DNA from 3 places in the Streptomyces sp. KL116D genome. Region 2 is predicted to be linked to each of the others. Evidence: riboswitches for the same ligand, from Rfam matches in the RefSeq annotation. Region 2 holds a riboswitch; each other region holds the start of a gene.

Region 1 (4,254 bases), on a different contig from region 2:
TACGTGACCGTGCCCTGCGCGCCCTGCTGCGCGCCGGCGGCGGCGCGGATCCCCAGGTGCACGGCGTCGACGTTGGTCACCGGGATCACGCCGTCGATCGTGCACACCGCGACGGTGCCCTCGGGTGCGCAGTTCGCCGGCCAGACGACGTCCGCCACGCCGGCGAGCCCGGACACGTCGACCGTCAGCCGCCCGTCGGTGACCTTGACGTTGCTGTTGTCGTGGTAGAGCCCGAGGTCGAGCGAGCGGGCCGGGGGCTCACCGCCGTCCACGCCGAGCGGCACGTTCAACTCGTACGGGGACTGCACCCACAGCGTGTCCGAAGCCATCGCGGTCCCGGCGCCGAGGCCGACCACGAACAGGCCGGCGACGGCGGTTCCGCACGCGCCAAGCCGCACGGCGCGGCCGACGGAGGCTCTCTGCATTACATCCCCCAGGGGTGTCGGGGAGCCGGACGCTCCAACTCCTCGACCCTCAGACGATCTTGGAGGGGACAAGGTTGTACCGCCGTGGATCATCACCGGGACGCATGACGCACGGTGAGCCCATCTGCCGTGCCGGGCAGCCCAGTTCAGCTCCCGGCGGGACCGTCGTGCGACGTCCGCCGACGCAGCCGGAACGGTGCGTAGACCGCGAGTCCGACCAGGAACGCGACGTAGTAGCCGAGGTCCGCGCCGTGCAACGCCTCGGCGACCGGGCCGACGTACAGGCTCGTGTTCATGAACGGGACGGTGGCGGCGAAAGCGCAGAGGAACGCCAGGAGCGGGGGCAGAGCGGAGCGGGTCCTCGTGCGTTCGACGGAGAGATCCATGTCGGCGCCGCCCCGCTCGCGGCCCCGCGCCCACCAGTCGACGACCACTACTGCCACGAAACCGGGGATCCAGTAGCCCACGAACAGCAGCACGTTCTGGAAGCGGGCAGCCGTGTCGGCCGCATGCATCCACAGCACGAGGGGAAAGCCGAGGAGTGCGGCGAGGGCCGCGGCCAGGGGGCGCGGGATGCGGACGCCGACGGTCTGCAGGGCGAGCGAACCGCTGTAGTCGTTCATCGCGTTGCTGCACAGCGCGGCCAGAGCGACGGCGAGCAGGCCCACCGATCCGAGCACTCCCCCGCCGAGCACGGTGTCGACGCCGCGCGCGGTCTGGTCGGTGAAGATCGAGGCGCCCCACAGGCCGAGCGCCTGCACGCCCGTGAAGGACACGACGACGCCGAGCAGCGTGCACCAGAACATGCGGACCGGTGAGGTGGCGCGGGGCAGGTAGCGGCTGAAGTCGCTGGCGTACGGCGCCCAGGAAAGGGCCAGGCTCAGGGCGATCGTGCTGGTCAGAGCGAAGGCTCCGGCGCGGTCGGCGCCATGGACGGATCCGTGTGCCTCGGGCGTGACCCCGATGTGCGCGAGGCGGAGTGCCAGCGCGACGAAGGCGACCGCGAGGACGGCCGTCATCCACTGCTGAAGGCGGTGGATCACCTCGTAGCCGAACGCCCCGAGCAGTCCCTGAGCCGCCATCATGACCAGCGCCCCGAGCCAGAACGGCCATCCGCACAGCCGCGCGAGAGCGTCCCCGCCGAACAGGCCGATGAGCGCGTCCCAGGCGATCGACGACAGCCATTGCACGGTACCGGGCAGGACCACTCCCCCACCGAACGCGAGCCGTGCGAGGGGGAGTTGACCGGATCCGGTGCGGCTGCCCCAGGTGCCGAGGTACGCGGTCGGCACGGCGCCGACCAGCGTGCCGAGGACGACCGCTGCGAGCGCGGTGGCGAAGTCCAGGCCGAGCGCGATGCCGACGGTGCCGGTGAAGACGCCGCTCATGGTCAGGTTCGGCGCGAACCAGACGGTGAAGAGGCGTCCGGCGCCTCCGTAGCGGTGGGTTTCGGGTACGGGGGCGATGCCGTGCGCCTCGATCCGCAGGTCTCCTGGTGCCGCGGGCATCCGCCCGTCGAGTGCGGTCCGGGGCGCGGGTGTGGCCGGGTGCGTGGAAGCGTGCGGTATCGGCATCGCTGACATCCCTCCGCCAGTGCTAACTGGTTCAGGTTCTACGGGTGTGATCTCAGCCCCGGCGCTGTCGCGGGGCACCCCGTGTCGGGCAGTACGAACCAAGAGGGTAACCGGTACTACGGGCGCTGCCGCACGCGGGCCCTCGCCCGCCTCAGACCGCGCCTGCTGCTGCGCCTGCGAGCCGCCCCTCGCCCGCGCCTGCACCGCCGAGCCGCCCGTCGGCCTTCACGGGCCGACGGCTGGGGCCCGCACAGTCGGACGACCTCAGACGGCCATCCCGTAGACGATGGTGAACAGGGTGCCGAGGGAGCCGATGAGGAACACCCCGGTGATCCCGGCAATGATCAGCCCCTTGCCCTGCTCCGCGCTGAACGTGTCACGCAGGGCCGTCGCGCCGATCCGCTGCTTGGCGGCGCCCCAGATGGCGATGCCGAGGCACAGCAGGATCGCGACGGCCATGATGACCTGGATCATCGTCTTCGCCTCTGTGCCCAGCGTCCCGAAGGGACCCCAGTCGGGGGCGATGCCGCCGATGATCGTGGTGATGTCGCCCTTGTCCGCAGCGAGCAGCATGTCGAGTCCTCCGTGGGGGTGCGGTCTACGACGTCTGTCTGGATCACGTTCGGCCTGCCCGGCCAGCATCCCGTCAGCCTCACCGTACCCCTGGGCGACGGCACCATGGCAGACCGCGCCCCTCTGCTCCAACTCGGAACACGCACTGCCCAGTTCGGGCGGCGGGCGCAGCACTCTCTGCGGGGCGGGCCGTACGCACGGCCTCTGCGGCAGGGAGGTGGGCCCCGCGGCAACGGGGCCCACCCTCGAACGCCCTTGCCGTGTTGTGCCTGGACCAGCAGACGCGGCGGGGCGGGGCACCTTTAGGTGCCACCTCCAGTCTGCGGCCGCGAGCGACCCTCTGCGCAGCGTCCCGGATGAATCCGGATGAAGAATTCAACAATCCGGTCCGCCCCTGCCGCCGACCGGGCCGACCTGCGGCAACGCCCCCGCGCAGCATCTCGGCAGCGCATACCCGGCACATCGCGCAGAAGCCCGGCACCCCTGCAACTCCTTGGTGACCAACAGGGGTTGGCGGATGATGGCGACAGGCCGGGGTTCGTGTCGCGGCAACGACGCAACTCCGTGAAGACCTGGACCAGCAGATCGGAGCCTTCCCATCATGTACCTTCACCGCCGCCGCGCACCCTCTTCCAACCCGCCGCCGGAGACTCGCCGGGCACAGTGCGTGGGAAGCCGCCGGAGGTGGCCGCACACCACGATCGGGCCGTCACAGGTCGTCGTCATCGTGGTCGTGCTGAGCCTTGCCAGCCTCCTGACGCTGCTTGGTGTGCCCCCTGCCTCCGCGGTCGCTCTGCTCGCCGCTGCCGGCTTTGTCGCCCTCGACCTTGCAACGCCGGTGGCCTGGAGCCCGAGCAGTCCGCAACCGATTGCCCGTTGGGGAGCGTGACGGCCAGAGCCGACGGACAGGAGTGCGTCGGCCGGCGCGCAGCCGGGGAGTCCAACCACAGCGCAGGTAGAGAAGTTGGGCTCCCCCGCTGCTCCCTGTAGAACCGACCGCCGAGCGCCGACGGCAAGGGCCAGCCTGGCTGTCGGCCGATGCGCCCCGGGCTGTGGACACGGCGCTGCTCTCGAAGTCGATCACTTAGCGGAGCTGGAATGGGACGGAACGAAGCACCGATCTCCGAAGCCGACACCGCCCTGGGGCACCTCGTACAGCTGCTGCGCGACGCGCGTCAGGAGGCCGGGAGTCCTTCCTTGGCCACGCTCGCGGCTCTGTTGCACGACGCCCACCGCAAGGCCGGCAAAACCGCGTCCAAGGAACCCGGCGTCGCGAACTCCGCCTTCGCCATGATGGCCGCACAAGGCGGCTACTCGGTCTCTGCCCTGTCCAAGGCCGCATCAGGACGTGCCCTTCCCAGCCCGCGCATCACCGAGGCGTACTTCCTGGCATGTCGCGAATACGTGGAGAGGCACGGCGATGGCGCGAAGCTGACCACGACGCTCACCGAGATCCGGGAGCAATGGAAACGAGCCAGCGCCGAAAGGGCCGGCGCGGGCACTGTCCCCATCCCGGACAGCCCGGCCACCCAGAACATCCAGCAGCAGACGGAGGAGCTGTCGCAAGCTGCCGCCCTTGCGGGCACACCTGGGCAACTCATCAGGCTGATGCGCGAACTCAAGGACATCAACACCGTGTCCTATGCGGAACTGGAGCGCCGGGCCAGACGATTCCGCAACCC
Region 2 (4,254 bases):
CGGCCACGAGGGCGCCGTCCCGCAGCCAGCACACCGACCACGCCGCGCCGGCCGGGTCGCCGCGCCAGACCGTCGTGTCGGCGACCTCGTGGTGGCCGGCGTACTGCACGAAGCGGCCGAACTGCTCGGACCAGAAGTAGGGCACCGGGTCGTAGGCGGCCGGGGTCTCGCCGATGATGTTCGCCGCGACCGTGCGGGGCCCCTGCAGCGCGTTGTCCCAGTGGTGGACCATCAGGCGCTTCGCGTAGCGCGTCGACGGGAAGGACGAGCAGTCCCCCACCGCGTACACGTCGGGTACGGAGGTGCGCAGCCGCTCGTCCGCCACCACCTCGCGGTGGGCGCCCAGCTCGATGCCGGAGCCGGCCAGCCAGCGGGTGGCGGGGCGGGCGCCGATGCCGACGACGACGGCGCCCGCGGGCAGCCGCGTGCCGTCGTCCAGGACCACGGCCCCCTCCTCGACGCTCGCCACGCGCGCGTGGGTGCGCAGCCGGGCTCCGGCGTCCGCGTACCAGGCCGTCATGGGGGCGGCGATCTCCGCGGGCAGCGCCCCGGCCAGCGGTCGCTCGGCCGCCTCCACGACGGTGACCCGGCAGCCCGCCTCGCGGGCCGCTGTGGCGAACTCGGCACCGATCCAGCCGGCCCCGACGACGACCACGTCGCGCTGCTCGGCGAGGACCGGGCGCAGCCGCTCGGCGTCGTCGAGGGTGCGCAGCAGGTGCGTGCCGGGCGTGGCCTGCGCGCCCGGCAGCCGGACCGGCTCGGCGCCGGTGGCGACGACCAGGACGTCGTACGGCACCGGGCCGTGGGCCGTGTCCAGCTCGTGGTCGGCGGGGCGCAGGCCGGTGACCTCGCGGCCGAGTTCCAGGGTGACGCCGAGCGCCTCGAAGTCGACGTCGAAGGCCGAGCCCTCGGCCTTGCCGAGCAGGACGGCCTTGGACAGCGGCGGGCGGTCGTAGGGCTGGTGGGGTTCGGCGCCGATGAGCGTGACGGTGCCGGGGAACCCCTGTTCGCGCAGGGCCACCGCCGTCTGCACACCGGCCATGCCCGCGCCGACGATGACGACGTTCCGCTGCCCCGTGGGCGTCCCGTTCCCGCTCCGCTGCTCACTCACGGGATCACCTTAGGCACCTGATCTTGTGTCAGTCAGCGGCGTGGGCCACTCCCGGCCCGTGACGTCCTGCACACGTGTCACCGGTTTAGTGATCAAACCGGTGCGGTGATCTCCTCGACGACGCTGGTCCCGCTGCCCTCCTGCGACTCCCAGGCCCAGGTCTCGTCGAGCCGCAGGCGCCCGTCGGGCCGTTCGGACACGACGGAGACGCAGTGCCCGGAGGACGTGCTGCCGTCGGTCTTCAACTGGACGTAGCGGAAGTCGAGCCGGTCGCCGGCGCGGGTCCCCACGAGGTGTCCCCGCACGACGTCGCCGCCTTCGTAGTCGGCCCAGATCCGGCCGTCCTGCTCGTGGTAGCGGAAGCGCGTCCTGGTGCCCACCTGCCCCGGCGCCTGGTCGGCTACGGGGGCGAGGACGAGACCGTCGAGGGATCGGGCCACGGGCGGAGGCTCCCTTACTGGGGCTGACGGCGAAGAGTTAGGGTGGCCAACGTAAAGCACTCGCGGGAGCCCGTACGCAGCGGGCTGAGAGGGAGGCTGGAGCGGCCTCCGACCGTACGAACCTGATCCGGGTCATGCCGGCGAAGGGAGGGGCTGGACGCCCATGTCGCGTACGCCGAGCACCACCACCGACGCAGTCGTCGTCGGGGGCGGCATCATCGGTCTGGTCACCGCGTGGAGGGCCGCGCAGCGCGGTCTGTCCGTCGCGGTCGTGGACCCCGCACCGGGCGGCGGGGCCGCCCAGGTGGCGGCCGGGATGCTGGCCGCCGTCACCGAACTCCACTACGGCGAGCAGACGTTGCTCGGTCTGAACGTCGAGTCGGCGCGGCGCTATCCGGAGTTCGCCGCGGAGCTGTCCGAGGCGTCGGGCCAGGACCTCGGCTACCGCGCGTGCGGCACGCTGGCCGTCGCCCTCGACGCGGACGACCGGGCGCACCTGCGGGAACTGCACGCCCTGCAGCGGAAGTCGGGCCTGGAGTCCGAGTGGCTGTCGGGCCGGGACTGCCGCCGCCTGGAGCCGATGCTCGCGCCGGGCGTGCGCGGGGGCCTGCGGGTCGACGGTGACCACCAGATCGACCCGAGAAGGCTCGCGGGCGCCCTCGTGACGGCCTGCGAGCGGTCCGGCGTGGTCTTCCACCGGACGTGGGCCGAACGGCTCTCCGTCGCACGGGGCCGGGCCCGCGGGGTCGTCCTCGCCGACGGCGGCGAGTTCGCGGCGGACCAGGTGGTGCTGGCGGGAGGCAGCCGCAGCGGTCAGCTCGCGGGGGTCCCCGACGAGGTGCTGCCGCCGGTCCGGCCGGTCAAGGGCCAGGTCCTGCGGCTGACGGTGCCGAAGCGGTACGCGCCGTTCCTGAGCCGCACGGTCCGCGCCGTGGTCCGCGGCAGCCACGTCTACCTGGTGCCGCGCGTCAACGGCGAACTGGTCGTCGGCGCCACCACCGAGGAGCTCGGCTGGGACACCGAGGTCACGGCGGGCGGCGTCTACGAACTGCTGCGGGACGCCCACGAACTCGTCCCCGGCATCACGGAGCTGCCGCTGACCGAGACCCGCGCGGGCCTGCGCCCCGGCTCCCCGGACAACGCGCCGCTGCTCGGCCCGACGGCGCTGCCCGGACTCCTCCTGGCCACCGGCCACTACCGCAACGGCGTGCTGCTCACGCCGGTCACCGGCGACGCCATGGCGCAGGTCCTGGCCACCGGTGAACTCCCGGAAGAGGCCCGCCCGTTCACCCCCAGGCGCTTCAGCGGCGCCTCCTTGGAGCAGCCCGCATGAACGTATCCCTCAACGGTGAGCCGCGCGCGGTGGCGTCCGGCACCACCCTGGACGCCCTCGTGGCCACCCTCACCGCCGCGCACTCCGGTGTCGCGGCCGCGCTCAACGAGACCGTCGTCCCGCGCACCCAGTGGCCCGTCACGGCGCTCTCCGAAGGAGACCGCGTCGAAGTGCTCACCGCCGTACAAGGAGGCTGACTCGATCATGGCTGACGACGCTTTCGTCCTCGGCGGCACCACCTACTCCTCGCGCCTGATCATGGGCACGGGAGGGGCGCCGAGCCTCGACGTCCTGGAACGCTCGCTGACCGCCTCCGGCACCGAGCTCACCACGGTGGCCATGCGCCGGGTGAACGCCGACGTCCACGGGTCGGTGCTCTCGGTCCTGGAGAAGCTCGGCATCGGGGTGCTGCCGAACACGGCGGGCTGCTTCACCGCGGGAGAGGCGGTCCTCACGGCCCGCCTCGCGCGCGAGGCGCTCGGCACGGACCTGATCAAGCTGGAGGTCATCGCCGACGAGCGCACCCTCCTGCCGGACCCGGTCGAGCTGCTCGACGCCGCCGAGACGCTGGTCGACGACGGGTTCACGGTCCTGCCCTACACGAACGACGACCCGGTCCTCGCCCGGAAGCTGGAGGACGTGGGCTGCGCGGCCGTCATGCCGCTCGGCTCCCCGATCGGCTCCGGGCTCGGCATCCGCAACCCGCACAACTTCCAGCTGATCGTCGAGCACGCGCGCGTGCCGGTGATCCTGGACGCGGGCGCGGGCACGGCCTCCGATGTGGCGCTCGCCATGGAACTGGGGTGCGCGGGTGTGATGCTCGCCTCGGCGGTGACCCGCGCGCAGGAGCCGGTCCTGATGGCCGAGGGCATGCGGCACGCGGTCGAGGCGGGCCGCCTCGCGTACCGTGCCGGACGCATCCCCAAGCGCCATTTCGCCGCGGCGTCGTCCCCTTCGGAGGGGCAGGCGCAGCTGGATCCCGAACGCCCCGCGTTCTGATCGCACGCCCGGTCACAGCTCTGCTGCAGTACGGATCCGGTCCCGCCGCACGGGACCGGCCTGTCGGTGGCTCCTCGTAGACTCGCTGCGTGGACACGACCCTTCAGGACCCGTTGCTCGGGCATGTGCTCGACGGCCGGTACCGCATCGACGCACGCATCGCGGTCGGCGGGATGGCCACGGTCTACCGGGCCGTGGACACCCGCCTCGACCGGGTGCTCGCGCTCAAGGTGATGCACCCCTCGCTCGCGGCCGACGCCTCGTTCGTCGACCGCTTCATCCGCGAGGCCAAGTCCGTCGCCCGCCTCTCGCACCCCAATGTGGTCGGCGTGTACGACCAGGGCACGGACGGCGCGTACGTGTACCTGGCG
Region 3 (4,254 bases), on a different contig from region 2:
CGGACGGTACGACAAGAGGCGTAACGCTTCAGCAGCGCGGTGCACCCGAGCAGTTCCGCGCACTCAGCGCTTACGCCGTCGGCCTCTGCCCGTACGCACCGGAGCGGCCTGTACGGGCCCGTGGGACCCCGGGCGGTCGGCGGAGACCACCAGGGCGGCCAACGCGGTCGTCACCGGCACGGAGGCCACCAGGCCGATCGAGCCGACCAGCGTGCGCACGATCTCCTCGGCCACCAGCTCGCTGTTGGCCACGTCGAGCACGCCGCTCTGCGCGATCGAGAAGAGCAGCAGCAGCGGCAGCGCCGCGCCCGCGTACGCGAGCACCAGGGTGTTGACGACGGACGCGATGTGGTCGCGGCCGATCCTGATGCCCGCCCGGTACAGACCGCGCCAGCCCATCGTCGGGTTGGCCTCGTGCAGCTCCCACACCGCCGACGTCTGCGTGACCGTCACGTCGTCGAGCACCCCGAGGGAGCCGATGATGACGCCCGCGAGCAGCAGACCGCTCATGTCGATGTCGGGGTACAGACCGTGGATCAGGCCGGTACTGTCGTCGGTGTTGCCCGTCAGCGCGGCCCAGCCGATGAACAACGAGCCCAACAGGCCGATCAGCAACAGCGATACGAGCGTGCCGAGCACCGCGACGGAGGTTCTGGCCGACAGGCCGTGGCACATGTAGAGCGCGATCAGCATGATGGCGCTCGCTCCGACGACCGCCACCACCAGAGGATTCGACCCCTGGAGGATCGCGGGCAGGATGAAGAACGTCAGGACGAGGAAGCTGACCGCGAGCGCGACCAGCGCCATGAGGCCCCTCAGCCGGCCCACCACGACCACGGCCAGGGCGAAGATCCCGGCCAGCAGCGCCATGGGAATCTTGCGGTTCACATCGGTGACGGAGTACTGCAGGTTCTCCGGGGCGTCGGGTGCATAGGCGACGATCACCTTCTGGCCCTCGTGCAACTGCCGTGGTGAGTCCGGCTGCACGATCTCCGTGAACGTACGGCCCTTGTCCTTGCCGGTGTCGATGCGGATCGTCGCGTTCTCGCAGGTGCCGCTGGGCTGGTCCGTGCCGGCCGAGCCCTCGGCCGTGGTGGGGTCGCCGGCCTGGTTGCCTCCCGAGGCGTGCACGGACTTGCAGTCGACCTTCTCGACCTTCGTGACCGTGGCCTGCTGCGTCTGGCGGTCGAAGCCGACTCCGGTGCGTTCGTGCGCCGGTGCGCCGCCCGGCCACAGCACCGCGAGCCCCACGACGACCGCGACGGAGAAGGGGATCAGGATCGCGGCGATGACCTTGCGCAGATGCTGCGAGACGGGCGCCGCCGGTCCGTGGCTGTGGGAGTGCCCATGGGGAGGATGGGACGGCGGAGGAGGGGGCTGCTGCGTCGTGGTCACCGCCCGATCATCGCAAGAACGGCAGGGGCCCTCTGTTCAACGCGTCCGACATGACGCTAGCGTGGAGGCACCTTTGCACACGCGGGAGCTCGGAGCACCGGGCTGAGAGGGCGCTGACCTTCGTACCGAAGCGTGTTTCACGTGAAACGACGTGGAACATCCTGGGACGGACTTCGCTGCGTCGACCGCCGAACCTGTTACCGGGTAATGCCGGCGTAGGGAGTAGGTCTCATGACCACAACGGACGCACGCACGCCTGCCTCCACCCAGGGCGAGAGCTCTGCTGACGAGGCCGGGAAGTCCATCGGCTGGCACAAGGGGTACATCGAGGGTTCACGCCCCGACCTCCATGTGCCGGTCCGTCAGGTGCATCTCACCAACGGGCAGTCGGTCACGCTGTACGACACCTCCGGCCCGTACACCGATCCGACCGTCGACACCGATGTCCGCAGGGGCCTCGCGCCGCTGCGGGAGAACTGGATCATCGGCCGCGGCGACACCGAGGAGTACGCGGGACGCCCCGTCCGGCCCGAGGACGACGGCATCAAGCACACGTCGCCGCGCGGCGGTCTGCGCAACCTCGACGCGGTCTTCCCCGGCCGTCCGCGCCAGCCGCGCCGCGGCCGGGACGGGCAGGCCGTGACCCAACTCGCCTACGCACGCCGGGGCGAGATCACCCCGGAGATGGAGTACGTGGCCATCCGGGAGAACGTCGAGCCCGAGGTCGTGCGCGACGAGATCGCGGCCGGCCGCGCGGTGCTGCCCGCCAACGTGAACCACCCGGAGATCGAGCCGATGATCATCGGCAAGCGGTTCCTGGTGAAGGTCAACGCCAACATCGGCAACTCCGCGGTCACCTCGTCCATCGAGGAGGAGGTGGAGAAGATGACGTGGGCGACCCGCTGGGGCGCCGACACCGTCATGGACCTCTCCACCGGCCGCAACATCCACACCACCCGCGAGTGGGTACTGCGCAACTCCCCCGTGCCGATCGGCACCGTGCCGCTCTACCAGGCCCTCGAAAAGGTCGACGGCAAGGCCGAGGAGCTGACCTGGGAGATCTACAAGGACACGGTCATCGAGCAGGCCGAGCAGGGCGTGGACTACATGACGGTCCACGCCGGCGTCCGCCTCCCGTACGTCCCGCTGACCGCCAACCGCAAGACCGGCATCGTCTCGCGCGGCGGCTCGATCATGGCCGCCTGGTGCCTCGCGCACCACAAGGAGAGCTTCCTCTACGAGAACTTCGAGGAGCTCTGCGAGATCCTCGCCGCGTACGACGTCACGTACTCCCTCGGCGACGGCCTGCGTCCCGGCTCCATCGCGGACGCCAACGACGAGGCCCAGTTCGCGGAGCTGCGCACGCTCGGCGAGCTCAACTCCATCGCCAAGCGGCACAACGTGCAGACGATGATCGAGGGCCCGGGCCACGTGCCCATGCACAAGATCAAGGAGAACATCGACCTCCAGCAGGAGATCTGCGAGGAGGCGCCGTTCTACACGCTCGGCCCGCTGACCACCGACGTCGCCCCGGCGTACGACCACATCACCTCCGGGATCGGTGCCGCGATGATCGCCTGGTGGGGCACGGCGATGCTCTGCTACGTCACGCCCAAGGAGCACCTGGGTCTGCCCAACCGCGACGACGTGAAGACCGGTGTCATCACGTACAAGATCGCGGCGCACGCGGCGGACCTCGCCAAGGGCCACCCCGGTGCGCAGGACTGGGACGACGCGCTCTCCGACGCCCGCTTCGAGTTCCGCTGGGAGGACCAGTTCAATCTGGCCCTCGACCCGGACACGGCACGGGAGTTCCACGACGAGACGCTGCCGGCCGAGCCCGCGAAGACCGCGCACTTCTGCTCGATGTGCGGTCCGAAGTTCTGCTCGATGAAGATCTCGCAGGACATCCGCCGCGCGCACGGCACCACGCAGGCGGAGGTCGAGGCGGGCATGGAACAGAAGTCGAAGGAGTTCGCCGACGCGGGCAACCGCGTCTATCTGCCGATCGCCGACTGAGCACGGCGACGAAAGCACAACGGCATGACTGAGGGCTCGGGGCCCGCGCAGTTCGCCCCGAGCCGATGTCACGGCCCCGTGCCCCGCCGGAGGTCAGTCCGGCTGGTGCTCGGGGCCGCCGAAGTCCGGACTGGAGAAGTCCGGGCTGGAGTAGCCGGCGCGCTGCCCGGTGGCGGTGCCGCCGCCGTCCGGGCTGGAGAACCCCGGCCGGTTGTAGCCGAGTTGGGGCATGCGGCTGGTGGAGCCGCCGCGGCTGCCGCCGAGCGAAGCGCCGCCGCCCGTCGGGGGGTCCGCGAGGGCCTCCCGCAGGAACGGCAGGATGCCACGCTCCAGAAGCGCTTTGCCCCAGGCTTCCCGGGCCCGCGCCACCTCCTCGCTCGACTCCCCGTGCGCGCCCGCCTGGAGTGACGTCGCCCCGTTGCGCAGGGCCGTCAGCAGCAGGCAGACGGCCGCGACGAGGATGCCCGCCGCGGTGAGGGCGCCGAATATCCAGCCGGCCGCGAGGAGCGTGTCGGCGAAGTCGGGTGCCGGGTTGAGCATCTTCAGGATGTAGCCGACCAGCAGGAAGATCGCGGCTGCGGTCCCGGCGAGAACCGGGGCGAGCACGACGGCGACCGCGGCGACGCCGGGTCCCGTGGTCTCCGCGACCAGACCGATGGTGGTGTTTCCGGACTCGGTGGCGGTGCCTCCTTCGCGTAGCGGACGGACGGGCCGCGGCGAGGTGCGCAGTTCCTCGCGGACCTTGACGAAATGCTGGTACTCGGTGGCGGCCGCCGTGCTGATCAGTGCGGCGGCGTTCAACGCCATGGTGCGCAGCTGTTCGGGGTTGAGCCGCTGGCC

Evidence for each region. A riboswitch is a leader RNA that binds a small molecule or an ion and turns the genes downstream of it on or off. The one in region 2 is predicted to bind thiamine pyrophosphate.
Region 1: another riboswitch for thiamine pyrophosphate. It lies ahead of RBJ77_RS33050 (cytosine permease); the one in region 2 lies ahead of thiO (glycine oxidase ThiO).
Region 3: another riboswitch for thiamine pyrophosphate. It lies ahead of thiC (phosphomethylpyrimidine synthase ThiC); the one in region 2 lies ahead of thiO (glycine oxidase ThiO).

Annotation. Positions count from the first base shown of each region.
Region 1 is NZ_JASERH010000084.1:203,815-208,068, reverse strand. Features, by position in the region: gene RBJ77_RS33055 (hypothetical protein) at 1-425, opposite strand, end outside; gene RBJ77_RS33050 (cytosine permease) at 572-2,008, opposite strand; TPP riboswitch at 1,991-2,091, opposite strand; gene RBJ77_RS33045 (hypothetical protein) at 2,264-2,572, opposite strand; gene RBJ77_RS33040 (hypothetical protein) at 3,671-4,254, shown strand, end outside.
Region 2 is NZ_JASERH010000087.1:67,392-71,645, forward strand. Features, by position in the region: gene RBJ77_RS35325 (NAD(P)/FAD-dependent oxidoreductase) at 1-1,111, opposite strand, end outside; gene RBJ77_RS35330 (hypothetical protein) at 1,204-1,551, opposite strand; TPP riboswitch at 1,604-1,717, shown strand; gene thiO (glycine oxidase ThiO) at 1,715-2,884, shown strand; gene thiS (sulfur carrier protein ThiS) at 2,881-3,081, shown strand; gene RBJ77_RS35345 (thiazole synthase) at 3,089-3,883, shown strand; gene pknB (Stk1 family PASTA domain-containing Ser/Thr kinase) at 3,973-4,254, shown strand, end outside.
Region 3 is NZ_JASERH010000026.1:58,418-62,671, reverse strand. Features, by position in the region: gene RBJ77_RS08125 (YibE/F family protein) at 64-1,395, opposite strand; TPP riboswitch at 1,467-1,634, shown strand; gene thiC (phosphomethylpyrimidine synthase ThiC) at 1,627-3,414, shown strand; gene RBJ77_RS08115 (hypothetical protein) at 3,508-4,254, opposite strand, start outside.